Regions from separate parts of the Clostridium taeniosporum genome, predicted to be linked through region 3. Evidence: a T-box and tRNA genes for the amino acid it is inferred to sense, from the RefSeq annotation. Region 3 holds a T-box; the other regions hold tRNA genes.

Region 1 (6,248 bases), 410 kb from region 3:
CCCATTTCTGCTACACGTCCACCACTTAATACTACAATTTTATCAGCTCCTGAGACTGTTCTCATTCTATGAGCTATAACAAGAACAGTTTTATTCTTGATAAGTTCACTAATGGCTTCTTGAATCTTTGTCTCATTTTCTACATCAAGCGATGCTGTTGCTTCATCTAAGAGTACAACTGGAGCATCCTTTAATAATGCTCTTGCAATAGACAATCTTTGTCTTTCTCCTCCAGATAATGTACAACCATTTTCACCAATAATAGTCTTATACCCTTGTGGCATTTTAGATATGAATTCTTCACATCTTGCAGCTTTAGCCACTTTAATAACCTCTTCATCTGTAGCATTTCTTCTACCTATACGAATATTTTCCATAACAGTATTATTAAATAAAACTACATCTTGAAATACTATAGAATAATTTTTAAGCAAATGTTCAGGATCAACCTGTGCAATATCAGTACCACCTAAAAAGATCTTGCCTTTATCAATATCCCAAAATCGTGCTGCTAACTTAGTTGCAGTACTTTTACCTCCACCGCTTGGACCTACTAATGCAGTAATTTCTCCTTGCTTTGCTATAAATGATACATCATTTAACACTTGTTCATTATCATTATAAGAAAATCCAACATTTTCAAAACAAATATCATATCCATTGTATGTGGCATTATCTATTCCTGTTTGAATATTTTGACCTTCAATTTCTTGCATACGCTTTATTTGCAGTAGTGTATTAAATATAGCTGCAAGATTAGTAAGTGATGTAGAAAGTGGCTCAAAGATTCTAGAGGCAGCAATTAAAAACATAAGAAAAGTTAGTAAATCCGTCTCTCCTTTTAATAAGTTCATCCCTCCAACTAATACAACTGTTGCAATGCCAAGTTTTAAAAGCATCTGTGCTGAAATAACAAACATTGCTGTATTAAGTTCCCCCTTAATTTGGATACTCTCAGACTTTTTTAATTTTTTATCTAGTTCTTTTAGATAACTATCACTTTTATTATTAGCCTTAAGTTCACGAATGGTTTCAATACATTCTTGAATATTATCACCATAATCAAGCTTTATTTGTTTTTTTATATTATTTACTTTATCTTGCTTTGATTTGCCAATAATTACAATTATAAATGCTACTGGTATAACCCACAAAAGTGCTATTGATAATTTATAGTCCATAACAAATAAACCAATTGAAGCAATAATGACAGATAATACAGCACCTATTAATTCCGGAATATAATGAGAAAAAGCTGTTTCAAGACCTGCACAATCTCCCATTATAGTTGTTGTTAAATCTGATAAATCTTTTTTACCAAAAAAAGATAATGGTAATTTCCTTAATTGTTCTGCTAAAGATATTCTCTTATTGGCACTTTCTGTATATGAAGCAAAAAACGTTTTATTATATTGAAAATATTCAAATACAAATATAAGAATTAATGCTACTATTGAAAGTGCTATATATTTTGCCAAATTGAATGATGGAGTTCCTCCTTTTAATATAGGTACTATCATTTCTTCTAAAAGGATATATATAATTCCAATTGGAAACATTAAACTTAAGTTTGTTAAAGTGCAAGCAATACTTGCTTTAATTAAATCCTTTGCTCCTTGTTCACTTAATGCAAATTTATACTTCAGATAATTAATCATTTAAAACACCCTCCTTTCTTTTATTTTTAATATAAGAATTTTCTACTCTCCAAGTAATAGAACTTTCATAATTTTTCCACATTGAAGCATAAATTTCACCATTTTTAATTAACTTACTATGAGTACCTGTCTCTACAACTTCTCCATCTTTTAATACCATAATACAATCTGCATTTTGTATAGTTGATAACCTATGTGCAATCATAAGCACAGTTTTACCTTTTGTCAAATTTTCAAAAGCAAGCTGTATTTTATATTCATTTTCTGGATCTGCAAAGGCTGTTGCTTCATCAAGAAGTACAATTGGAGCATCTTTTAAAATCGCTCTTGCTAAAGCAATACGTTGAGCTTCTCCTCCTGATAAATATACTCCTTTAGTTCCAATAATTGTATCTATTCCATTTGGGAATTTTCCAAATATTTCTTCACACTGCGCTGCTTTTGCAGCCTCTAATACTTCTTTTCTTGTAGCATTAGGCTTTGATAATCTAATATTTTCAAAAAGACTTTCCTTAAATAACTTTGTTTCTTGGAACACAAAAGATATCATATTCATTAAATCTCTCGTCTCAATATCTCTTATATCTACACCACCAATTGTTATACTTCCTGTATCTACATCCCAAAATCTTGGAATCAAACTTGCAACCGTTGTTTTACCACCTCCTGATGGTCCAACCAATGCTACTGTTGATCCATCCTTTATCTTAAATGATAAATTCTTAACTGCTGGTTTAGCTGCATCTTTATAAGTAAAAGAAACATTATTAAATTTAATAATTGAATCTTTTGGTTTCTTAGGATTTTTTGTCTCTTCTAATATTTTTTCATTTAATATATACAAAACACGTTTAGTTGCATCTTTAGCTATCATAGTATTTTCTCCCATAAACATTATACGATTTACCATAACAGTAATAATCGGAGTAAATATAATATAAAATATAAAATTTAATAAAAATGTTTTATAATCTACTGCACTTCCAATTAATAAAATACCAGCTGGAATTAAAAATGCAAAAATTCCATTAACAGCTACAGTAAAATTACACACAGGAATTCTAAGTGATATAGTGTAATTTACTGTCCATTTTTTATATCTCATAATTGCATCATGAAAATTCTTAAATGAAAATATACTTTGTCCAAATGTCTTAACCACAGGTATTCCTCTTACATATTCTACAGCCTCATTATTCATATCCTCTAATGCATTTTGATATTCTTTTATAGATGATTTCATATTTTCTCCTATCATTCTACTTAAAAATACAAATGAAATAGCAATAGGAATTAAACTAATTAGTCCTAATCTCCAATCAAATACCAATAAAAGTACTAACATGCCAACTGGAGTTACAATTGCACCTACTAAATCCGGTAATTGATGGGCTAAAAATGTCTCTGTTTGACCTGAACTTTCATCGATTATTCTACGAAGCTTCCCACTTCCATTCTCTGCAAAATATCCAAGTGGTAATTTTACCATATGATGAAGTGCCTTACTTCTCATATTTCTTGCAATTCTAAAAGCTGATAAATGAGTACACATAAGGGCTATAAAATATATTAAAATTGCTCCAACTGAAAAAGCTACTGCCATCCAACCATAATATGCAACATTTGAAGCATTATTAATATTAGGTAATGCCATAAATATCTCATATACCACCTTCCATATATATAAATATGGCACAAGTGCTAATATTGCACTGACTCCTGACAGGATACATCCTAATATTGTTAAATATTTATAATTTCCTGCAAATGAAAGTATACTAATTTTTTCATCACTTTTTTCTTTCATGCTCACCTCTCCTTTTAATAATCTTCTACATTTTAAACAAATACTGATATTCTTTTTCTAATTCTTAATTACCATTAAAACTTACATTTCAAGTTCTATTTTTACTCCAATATCAACATCTTCTTAAAATATAGATTAAAATAAAATATGAATTAACTAGTGATTTCTCTAGCTAATTCATATTTTACTAACTCATCTATTCTTTCTCTACTCCAAAAAAATTAAAATAATCCATTTGAATTAAGGATTATTTCTATACTTAAGTGGGGTACTTCCCATAACTTTTTTAAATGTATAAGCAAACTTACTTGGATTGTCATATCCCACACATAATGCAATTTCCATAATACTTTCATTTGTCTCTTTTATCATTTTTGCTGCTTTATATATTCGAAATTCTCTAATATACTCTGCCACTGTTTTGCCTAAAATATCTTTAAATCCATTTTGCAAAAAGGTTGTACTTACATTATAAATATTTGATAATTCCTTTACTGTTATTTTTTTATTATAATGTTGAAAAATTGAATCTCTAACATCCTTAATCAAATCAACTTGTTCTTTTGTATAATAATAAGATTTTTCTTGATTTTTTACATCTCTACATTTACTTAAAAACAATAATACTTCTAACACTTTTAATTTATAAAAATATAATTTATTAATTGATGGTGTATTATATAAATCTTTAAAAATATTTTCAATTTCTGGTTTTGCTTTTTCAATAAAATACCAATTATTATTAAACAATAATCTTTTCATCTTGCCTAAATCAATGTTTAAATCATTATAATTACATAAAAAAAATTTTTTTGCTATAGAATAATCTATTAGTATTGAACATCCTTCATAATATCCCATTGGAAATCCACCTGATTCATAGTTAGATCCAACAATATTGTATGATAAATCTCCTTCTCTTAAATATTCATATTTACTGCCATCAAAAATACTTTCATACCTTCCTTTATGACAATGATTAATTTCTATCAATTCACTCTTCAAGTTATGAGCTTCTTCACAATGATAACAATGAAAATCATTGAAAATCAAATCTATTCCTGGAAAAACATGATAACATGTCATAACTCCAAATCCATCTTTACATTTAATATTACATATGGTTTTTAAATTTGTTTTTCTGGATATTTCCATATTAGAATTGAAAAAATTATATTTTTCTATAATAGCTTCTATAATTATCACCTACTTCTATATAAATTCTTATTATTACACATGGTAAATCTAAAATATTCTTTATATCCCAAATAATGATTTCAATAAATATAGATAAAAACAAATAATATTATATTGTTTTAATATGCAAAGATCACATTTTAAAATCTTATATATAGTTTTATTTGTAAATTGGATTTGGAGACATAATGAAACCTTATTTTATTGATAATAATTTTCATTATTTATTGATAATTTCAGTATATATCTATTGTAATAATCTGTCAATATAATAGATTTAGATTAATAATCACTACCTGGTCTTCTTAATTATTCTTATTGATTTTTGATATTTTATTTGATTTATTTAACAACCTTCAACTAGCTATAAATCTAAAATTAAACTAAACATTAATCTTAATAAAATTATATAAATATGGATATAATGCTATTACTATAAAATTAATGGTGGTAATAATGAAAAAATTTTAATTAAAGATTCTAATGCATATATTAAAAAAAGTAGCTATTGCACATGAAAAAAAGCTTAAAGCAGAAATTTATATTTCTACTTTAAGCTTAAGATTTGGTGGCTCACCCGGGAATCGAACCCGGGACACCATGATTAAAAGTCATGTGCTCTACCGACTGAGCTAGTGAACCAAAAATGGTGCGTTTTAAGGGATTCGAACCCCTGGCCCACGCCTTAGAAGGGCGTTGCTCTATCCAGCTGAGCTAAAAACGCATATACATAACATGTAAATATTATACATATTATAAAACGATTGTCAAATTTAACTGATTTATAAATGTGCATCACTATCAAATATAAATCCCCTACAACTTGACCGCTTGTTTATTGTAATATACACGCTACAAATTGTCAACATTATTTTTACAATTTCACTGAAAATATTCCAAGATAGTTCAAATTTAGATATTTGTTTTGACTATAGATATAGTAATCTCAAACATATTTATTATGTTTTTATCTGAAAAACATAAATTTCTTCATTTCATAAGCATCTAAAAATTCTACTAGATTTCTTCATTTAATACTTTAATATTATCTATAAAAAAACATGAAAAATGCCCAGAAATCTTTATAGGCATTTTTCATTTCATTAGATCCTATATTTTATCTAACCATTTTCCATAACCCTCTTCTTCCATTTTATTCTTTGGAATAAATTTTAAAGAAGAAGAATTTATACAATATCTAAGTCCTCCAAGCTCTTTTGGTCCATCATTAAACACATGACCAAGATGTGAATTGCTATTTTTACTTCTTACCTCTGTTCTTATAATTCCATGACTATAATCCTCAATTTCTTTTACATAACCATTATTTATTGGTTTTGAAAAAGCTGGCCATCCACACCCTGAATCAAATTTATCTTTAGATGAAAAAAGAGGCTTTCCAGTTACAATATCTACATATATCCCCTCTTCATAATTGTCATTGTACTCATTTCTAAAAGGTGGTTCTGTAGCATTCTCTTGAGTAACAGCATATTGAATATCTGTTAACCTCTGTTTTAAATTTTCTTTTTCTTCTTCATTTTTCTCTAAATGTTTTTTAATATAACACTCTCTACCTGACCCTT
Region 2 (2,975 bases), 400 kb from region 3:
TACAACTACTTTCAATATACCATCATATTTATCAAAAGGTTTAACCATACACCAAAAACATCCACCTGCAAAAGTTGCTAGTTTAATTGAACTCATTTTACTCCTCCTAAATAATTGTATTCTACTAATGCTTTAATTATTATGCCTCTTCCTTCATTTCTAATTGAGATGTACACTTTGGACAACGAGTTGCTTTTATATCAATTTCACTGTAGCAAAAAGGACATTCTTTAGTTGTAATTTCTTTTTCTTCTTCAACAATGTCTTTTTTACCTAAATCACTTAATTTATTCATACCTTTAACAAGTAAAAATATTAAAAATGCCATTATTAAAAAATTTATTACTGCAGTTATAAATGAGCCGTATTTAATAACTGCACCGAAAATTTCAAAAGTCAACTCACTAAAATCTTTATTAGCAAACATACCTATTAATGGAGATATTATATCATTTGTTAAAGATTTTACTATACCTTGAAATGCACCACCTATTAATACACCTACTGCTAAATCAATCACACTTCCCTTTAATGCAAATTGTTTAAATTCACTCAAAAATTTCTTCATATGATTTTATTTTTTCCTCCTTAGTTATTTTAATTTCTGTATATTTTCATATTTTATCACATTTAATCATTTTTAATCATAAAAATCTTACAATATTATTCTTTTAATACATGTTCCAAGAAATCATCTTTTCCATTAAAGAAAGACTTCGGATTTAAATTATTTCTTCATTTCCATGCATAAACTATATTATGTATAAACAGCATTTTTTTCTTCAATATATTTAAACTAATAATTACCATTAAAATTCTGTTTTGACAATTACTAATCTATTTTTAATATTAATCTAAAATAGTGTGAAATTCTAAAGCTTATTCATAATTTCTATTATACCCTATATTTTTTTCATATATAAAATAAAAAACATCAACATATTTAGCGCTGATATTTATAAATAAGCTTCCTTTTTCTATCACAAATAAAAAAAGTCTAAAGTAAAAAACTAAATTTCTACTTTAGACTATTTTGGTGGCTCACCCGGGAATCGAACCCGGGACACCATGATTAAAAGTCATGTGCTCTACCGACTGAGCTAGTGAACCAAAAAATGGTGCGTTTTAAGGGATTCGAACCCCTGGCCCACGCCTTAGAAGGGCGTTGCTCTATCCAGCTGAGCTAAAAACGCATAATCACAATACATAAATTCATATATAAGTCATAATGCAAATATCAAATCTTATTATTTTTAAAACATAATAATTATGAAATATAATGTTCTCAAAACTTGGCTGCTTGATTATTATAAGATACATAATTTAAATTGTCAACACTATTTTTTAAATTAACTTAAATAATACTAAAATAGATTAAATTTAGTTATAATTTATCTTAAAAATAGTTTTAATACTTTGTAATTATATTTTAACATATATTAGTGATTTTTTTCTTAACTTTCCACTATAAACCATGAAATTCTAACTATTTTAATTAAAAATCTATAAATTTTCATAAAATAAAAAAGTCTAAAGTAAAAATATACATCTCTACTTTAGACTTTTTTGGTGGCTCACCCGGGAATCGAACCCGGGACACCATGATTAAAAGTCATGTGCTCTACCGACTGAGCTAGTGAACCAAAAGTGGTGCGTTTTAAGGGATTCGAACCCCTGGCCCACGCCTTAGAAGGGCGTTGCTCTATCCAGCTGAGCTAAAAACGCATAATTAAAATATGTATCTTACAATCAAATCTTAATTTTTTATAACCAGGTATTTCCTAAAGAAACTGTCCTGCAACTTGACTGCTTGTCTATTATAAAATACATGATTTAAATTGTCAACACTTTTTTACATTTTATCTATAAATATTATAACAGAGTATAATTTTAGACAATAAATGATTAATTAGGACTATTTCTTTTTAAGTTTATTAACTACTAAAATATCTGCTGGAACCCACTTTTGATTATCTAACTTATCAGAAGTAATCCACTTAGCATCATTATGAGCATTTAAGCTTAATTTGCCACCAGCTATTTGGCAAATAAAACAATGCATCTTTAAGTGAAAATTAGAATAATCATAATCTATTGTAGTTAAATATTCTAATTCATTTATTTCTAACTCTAATTCCTCTTTAATCTCACGATGAAGTGCTTCTTCTCTTGATTCACCTAGTTCAATTTTACCACCTGGAAATTCCCACATATCAATAAATTCCCCATATCCCCTACGTGTAATAAATATTTTATCTTCTTTCTTAATTATTGCTGCAACTACTTCTACAGTTTTCATATGTATCTCCTCACTTTTTTCATCATGCTTCCACATTTTATCATTATATCCTTAAGTGATTATATTTTAAAATGTAAAGTGATTACTCATGTAATTCTAATGGTAACCCATCTGGATCAAAGAAAAATGTCATTTTCTTATTAGTAAACTCATCTATTCTTACAGGCTCTGTTTCTATTCCTTTTTCATTTAATTCATTAATAACCTCTTCTATACATTCTACCTTAAATGCCAAATGCCTCAAGCCACAAGCCTCTGGTCTTGATACCCTTTTAGGACTATCTTTCATTTTAAATATTTCAAGCTCACAATCTCCAAGTTTTACATCCAACTTGTAATCATCTCTATCAGATCTATAATTTTCTCTAATTACTTTAAATCCTAACTTATTTACATAAAAATCTTTGGACTTTTCATAATCTGAAACTATTATTGCTATATGGTGAATTGTACTTAAATTCATAATTTCGTCATCTCCTACCTTGGTGTACCTCTAATACTTCCAAAAAAACCTAATTATATTTTTCTATATTCATATGAGTTTCCTCTTTTGTTTTTCTATTCCTATTGGTGATAAGTTTAAATTCATAATAAACCTTCAAATTTTAGTTTATATGTTATAATAACCAATTGTATTACCTCTATTGTATCAAAAATATCCTATTATTAAACATAA
Region 3 (6,248 bases):
CAGAGGTGGAATGAGAAGTACTGTATATAGAATAGATATAAATCATGATTTAACAAGAGTAAACCTTAGATCTGAGGTATTAGGAAATATGAAAGTTATTCCACGTTATGATAGGTTGATTTATGAAGATGAACTTAATAATACATTTTATGCTACAAGTCCTAGCAAGAGATTAGTAATTAAGTCAGATAAAGAATTAGCCTTACTTGGAATTGATGCTGAAGGAGTTATATATATAGGAGAAATAACAGCTGATAAGGTATCAAAAATAATATATGGAACAGTAGATGAAGATACATCTACATGGAAGAATATGGAGCTAGCAGAAGTAGTAAATCCAACTGATATATACTTTAATAGTAAGAGTGAAATATTAATTAATGATAATCTTCAAGGAATAGTTAAAAATCTTACAACTGGTAAGATGATTTCATATGATGGAAAATTAATTGAAATAAAAGAAAAGTTTATTGCAACTGTTGTAGATGAAAAATTATCATACACTAGTTTAACAGAAGAATAAAATTTTTTTAATGGAATTATCTCTAAAATATTGATTTTATGCTTTATTAGTTAAAAATTCAATTTAGAGATAATTTCATTATTTTATTGTTTATAAATCTTAAAAAATGTTTAATAATATAAAGTCTTTAATTTGTGGACAATTATAGTCTCAGATTAAAAAAGTAAGGAGAAAGCATATGTATAGTCTTGATATTAAATTTGCAATGGAAAAAATACTTGAGGTATGTTTAGTAATGCCTGGAATATTACTTGCATTTACATTTCACGAATATGCTCATGGAAAGATAGCAGATATGTTAGGAGATAGTACTCCAAGGTATGAAGGAAGATTAACGTTAAATCCTATATATCATATTGATCCCATGGGATTTTTGATGTTATTATTATTTAAATTTGGATGGGCAAAACCAATTAGAACTAATCCATCTGCATATAAGAATTATTATAAAGATGACTTAAAAGTTAGCATAGCAGGGGTATGTGCTAATTTACTTATAGCATTAATATTTTCAATTATAGCTGGTATATTTGTTAGATTTGCACTTAATATTTTATCTAAATCATATTATGAAGTTATATATAGTATGATTTTGAATATTATATATCTTAACATTAGCTTTGCTGTATTTAACCTATTACCTATTCCGGGATTGGATGGATTTAGGGTATTACAGGATTTAATGCCAAAGAAATTTCGTAAAATGGGAGATCAATTATATAAATATCAAATATTAATGTTAATAGGAATAGTGTTTTTTGGTGGTTTTATAATTAGAACACCAGTAAATTTTTTATATGGTCAGTTAATGAATTTAGCATCATTTGTATTTACTTTATTTTAATTATAAAATTTATTACAATAGATGACATAAAGAAATTAAGTATTCAACATAACTTAAAAATAAGTTCGAAAACTTTAAACTGTTTTCGAACTTATTTTTTTTAAATTTGTTTTACTTCTAAGTTTTTACCATAAATCTCTTTAAATCTATCTTTAAACTTAAGAACTTGTTTAATTTCTAAATCTATATTTAAATGAGATGATAAATTAATTAAAACAGCATCACCTTTTATATCTATACTTAAATAATTTACAGCTCTTTCAAGACTTAAATCTAAATGTTCAGCAATCATAAGTAATATATTTATGTAATTTATAGCTTTTATATCTAATTTATTTATTATTGAGAAGAAAGGGGGTAAAGCTATTTTATCTCTTTCATTATTAGTAGCCGCAATAGCTGCACTCATAAACAATTCTCTATGGCTAAGACCGTTAATATTTGAATTTAATATTACATAAAAAGAATGTTTATGATGATGATAATAATCAATACTAATTCCTGAATCATGTAATAATGTAGCAGTTTTTAATATGTTATTATACTTATCTCCTAATTTATGGAGAGGCTTTAATTCGTTAAATAAAGTTGAAGTTATATTAAAAACATGTTCAGCATGTACTTTATTTATATTTAAATATTCAATTATACCATTTAAGTTATAATCTAATATATCATCAATAGGTTTATAATGATTATTTATATATTCAAACATTATACCTTCTCTTAAACCACGACCTGAAATTATTATATCGTCACAAGGCACTTTTTCAATTATAGTATTTAAAATACTTAAACCACCAACTATTAAATCGGATTTTTCTACAGTTAATCCTTCAATTTTAGTTCTTTGTTTAAAATCTTTACATTTTATTAAATTATATATTTTGTAAACATCATTTTCATTTAGTTTATAGTTATGAAGAATATCAAAAGGATATCTTTTTTTAGCTTTATCAATTTTACAAAGAGTTCTAGCCGTACTTCCAACAGTGATTATAGAATCAAAATTTTCTTTTTTTAACCATTCAATATCATTAAGTATATTAGTTAAATATAAAATAGCTTTTTCTAAATTTTCGTAACATACTCTATCTTGTAAATTATATTTAAATGTACAAGTTAAAGAACCTAGTGGTATTGTGGTGTTCTTTTCCATTTTGCCGTTCTTAACCCAAGTTAAATGAGTAGAAGAGCCACAAATATCTACTATAAGAGAATTCTTTACATAAATACTTCTTGTTACTCCAAGATAACTATAATGCATTTCTTGTTCATATGATAATAAATTAACAGTTATATTAAATTGATCTTTAATTTTTTGAAGGAATTCGTTACAGTTAGAGGCTTCTTTTAAAGCACAAGTAGCAACTGCTATAATTTCTTTTACTTCTGAAAAGTTACATAGTGATTTAAATGAACGAACATTTGATAGTGTTTCATTTATTTTATTATCCGATATTTTAGTATCATCTAATAAATCTAAAGCAAGTTTAATATCATTACTAGATTCTCCAATAATTTTGTAATATCCATTTTCCATTACATTCATTAATGTAAATTTAACTGAATTAGAACCAATATATATAACACCTATTTTTTTCATTTTATAACTCCTTAAAGTACTAATATTAATATTAATTATTAAATTAATATTACCATTATACATCATTTAAAAAATAATTCATATGATGAGTTGGTTTTTATTGTTTTTACATTGACAAATTTAAGGTGGATTTGTATAATGAATGAAGATTAATATAGAGAATTTCTGTGAAGAGGAGAGTACTATAGTTGATTCTTAAAGCGAGTAAGGGATGGTGTAAGCCTTATGAGATATATTATAGGAAAAGAGCCTTGGAGAAATCACCTGAAATTTTAAAAAAGTAGGGATGATCGCAACAACTTGCGTTAAAAGTTAAGTGGTATTTTTGTAGTATAAATATATTATAAAAATACAATTAGAGTGGTACCGCGGATAATTCGTCTCTTAATTTTTTAGAGGGGGATTTTTTTATTTATAAAAATACATAATTTTTTGTTGATACTATTAAGGCATATGAAAATAAACTAGTATACTGACTAGTTATTTATTTGAATATGATTAAAATCAATAAACTCTAGGAGGATATATTAATGGATTATAAAAATAAAATTGCACAGCTAATAAAAGAACATGTAGAATTAGATGTTGCTACTATAGAGAAACTTATTGAAATACCACCTAAGTCTGAAATGGGTGATTACGCTTTTCCATGTTTCCAACTTTCAAAAGTAATGAGAAAAGCACCAAATATGATAGCTGAAACTTTAAAAGATGCTATTAACAAAGATGGATTTGAGAGAATTGAAAATTTAGGACCATATTTAAACTTCTTTGTTGATAAAGGAATATTTGCTGAAAATACTATAGGCAATATATTAAAAGAAGAAGAAAAATATGGAGAATCTAATATAGGGGAAGGAAAAACTGTTTGTGTTGAGTATTCTTCACCAAATATTGCCAAACCATTCCATGTAGGTCATTTATTTACAACAGCTATTGGTAATTCTTTATATAAGATGTTTAAAAAAGAAGGTTATGATGTTGTTGGGATAAATCATTTAGGAGATTGGGGAACACAATTTGGTAAGCTTATATCAGCTTATAACAGATGGGTAGACGAAAAAGCTTTAGAAAAAGCTCCAATTGATGAACTTTTAAGAATATATGTTAAATTCCATGAAGAAGCTGAAAAAGATCCTAGCTTAGAAGATGAAGGTAGAATGTATTTTAAAAAGCTAGAAACAGGAGATCCAGAAGCACAAGCTTTATGGAAGAGATTTAGAGATTTAAGTTTAAAAGAATTTGAAAGAGTTTATGATATACTAGGTGTTAAATTTGATTCTTTAGCTGGAGAAGCATTCTATAATGATAAAATGGATGTAGTAGTTAATGAATTAAAAGATAAAGGGCTACTTGTTGAAAGTAATGGAGCACAAGTTGTGATGTTGGATGATTACAATATGCCTCCTTGTATAGTTTTAAAAGGTGATGGTGCTTCTATATATGCAACAAGAGATTTAGCAGCAGCAATGTATAGAAAGAAAACTTATGATTTTTATAAGAGTATCTATGTTGTTGGAACTCCTCAAGCATTACACTTTAAACAAGTATTTAAAGTATTAGAACTTGCAGGACATGAATGGGCAAAGGATTGTGTTCATGTAGGATTTGGATTAGTTAAATTTGCAGATAGAAAACTTTCAACAAGAAAGGGAGAAGTTGTATTACTTGATGATTTAATAAGAGAATCAATAGAAAAAACTTTAGATGTTATAAATGAAAAAAATCCAAATCTTGAAAATAAAGAAGAAGTAGCTAAGAAAATTGGTGTCGGAGCTGTTATATTCACTTATCTAAAGAATTCAAGAGAAAAAGATATTGTATTCGACTGGAAGGAAATATTATCATTTGAAGGAGAAACAGGTCCATACGTTCAATATTCATATGCTAGAGCTAATAGTATATTAAGTAGGGCTGAAAATATTTCTTCAGAAGTTGATTACAGTAAATTATCTTCAAAAGAAGAATTTGAATTAGTTAAAGTTTTAGCTAATTTTAATAAACAAATTAAACTTGCTATAGATAAATTAGAGCCTTCAATCTTAACAAGATATGTAATAGAAGTTGCAAAAGCATTTAATAAATTTTATAATGCACATTCAGTATTAAATTTAGAAGATGAAGTTTTAAAAGCAACTAGATTAAACTTAGTAAAGAGTAGCTTACAAGTCATAAAAAATGGTTTGGAATTATTAGGAATTGATGTAGTAGAAAAAATGTAACAAAATCAAGGGCAGTTAGAAGTTTTAATTAGGTTTCTAGCTGCTTTTTAATGTTTATGAAAGCATAGAATTCTCAAAATTTGAAAGATTGATAAAATTTAAGTTAGATCAAATATTAGTTGAGAGAGGAGAACAAAAGGTTAAGAGTTAATGAAAAAATTTCTTGGGAAATTTTTAAATATGTATTTTTAGAAAAGTTTTACGATTTTAAATTAAAATTCTAAACTCTCAATTATCTACTTTCAATTAAAAAATCATGGTGTAGATATTTTATAAATTACTAAACTTAAATTAACAAAGAATTAATTTTTATAAAAATAATATATGATATAATATTTGGTAATAATTACTTTTGGAAGGGAGGGAAAAAATGAATATAAATAAGAATGTAAAATATAGAGATATACTAACAATTGCTATAATAGCAATTATTTTATACAAATTAATAGATAATTATGAAATTTTATTTAAAATAACAAATCGTTTTATGTCCATTATTTCACCATTTATATATGCCATAGTTTTTGCTTATATGTTAAATCCAATAATGATGTTTTTAGAAAGGCAGTTTAAAATGTCAAGGGGAAAATCTATTTTAGCAACATATGCAATTATAACAGGAATAGTAATAATATTTTTCTTTTTTACTATACCTAGCTTAATAGATAGTATAGGTAGTATAAGTAAAGAAGTACCAAATTATATGGACACAATTCAAGAATGGATTGATAAGGCTATAAAAAATCCTAAAATAAGCCAATTAATAATTAATGCAGGTTTAGTTGATAAAATTGAATTTTTATCAATTAAAATGGGGAATTTTACAGTAACCTTATTGCAAGGAATGTTAAGTTATCTATTGTCTTTTACGGGAAATTTAGTAAAAATAATATTTGGATTTTTAATAGCTGTATATGTATTAAATGATAAAGAGCAGTTAATAAATGGGTTAAAAACTTTAATGCATATAATTTTAAAAGAAAAGAAAGCTGATAAATTGATTAAAGCTTGTAAAATTTATAATAAGATGATAGGTGTATATATAGGAACAAA

What was found. A T-box is a leader RNA that pairs with one kind of tRNA and senses whether it is charged. The one in region 3 lies ahead of argS (arginine--tRNA ligase), so its partner is inferred to be a tRNA-Arg.
Region 1: it encodes a tRNA-Arg, which carries the amino acid that the T-box ahead of argS (arginine--tRNA ligase) is inferred to sense. The anticodon was not compared.
Region 2: it encodes a tRNA-Arg, which carries the amino acid that the T-box ahead of argS (arginine--tRNA ligase) is inferred to sense. The anticodon was not compared.

Annotation. Positions count from the first base shown of each region.
Region 1 covers NZ_CP017253.2:1,811,592-1,817,839, forward strand. The annotation lists gene BGI42_RS08365 (ABC transporter ATP-binding protein) at 1-1,658, opposite strand, end outside; gene BGI42_RS08370 (ABC transporter ATP-binding protein) at 1,651-3,465, opposite strand; gene BGI42_RS08375 (helix-turn-helix transcriptional regulator) at 3,706-4,620, opposite strand; tRNA gene BGI42_RS08380 (tRNA-Lys) at 5,229-5,304, opposite strand; tRNA gene BGI42_RS08385 (tRNA-Arg) at 5,310-5,386, opposite strand; gene msrB (peptide-methionine (R)-S-oxide reductase MsrB) at 5,773-6,248, opposite strand, start outside.
Region 2 covers NZ_CP017253.2:1,818,225-1,821,199, forward strand. The annotation lists gene msrB (peptide-methionine (R)-S-oxide reductase MsrB) at 1-96, opposite strand, end outside; gene mscL (large conductance mechanosensitive channel protein MscL) at 140-568, opposite strand; tRNA gene BGI42_RS08400 (tRNA-Lys) at 1,035-1,110, opposite strand; tRNA gene BGI42_RS08405 (tRNA-Arg) at 1,117-1,193, opposite strand; tRNA gene BGI42_RS08410 (tRNA-Lys) at 1,568-1,643, opposite strand; tRNA gene BGI42_RS08415 (tRNA-Arg) at 1,649-1,725, opposite strand; gene BGI42_RS08420 ((deoxy)nucleoside triphosphate pyrophosphohydrolase) at 1,916-2,299, opposite strand; gene gloA2 (SMU1112c/YaeR family gloxylase I-like metalloprotein) at 2,382-2,762, opposite strand.
Region 3 covers NZ_CP017253.2:2,221,516-2,227,763, reverse strand. The annotation lists gene BGI42_RS10230 (dipeptidyl-peptidase IV) at 1-523, shown strand, start outside; gene BGI42_RS10225 (site-2 protease family protein) at 729-1,367, shown strand; gene BGI42_RS10220 (Ppx/GppA phosphatase family protein) at 1,468-2,973, opposite strand; T-box leader at 3,132-3,361, shown strand; gene argS (arginine--tRNA ligase) at 3,504-5,195, shown strand; gene BGI42_RS10210 (AI-2E family transporter) at 5,566-6,248, shown strand, end outside.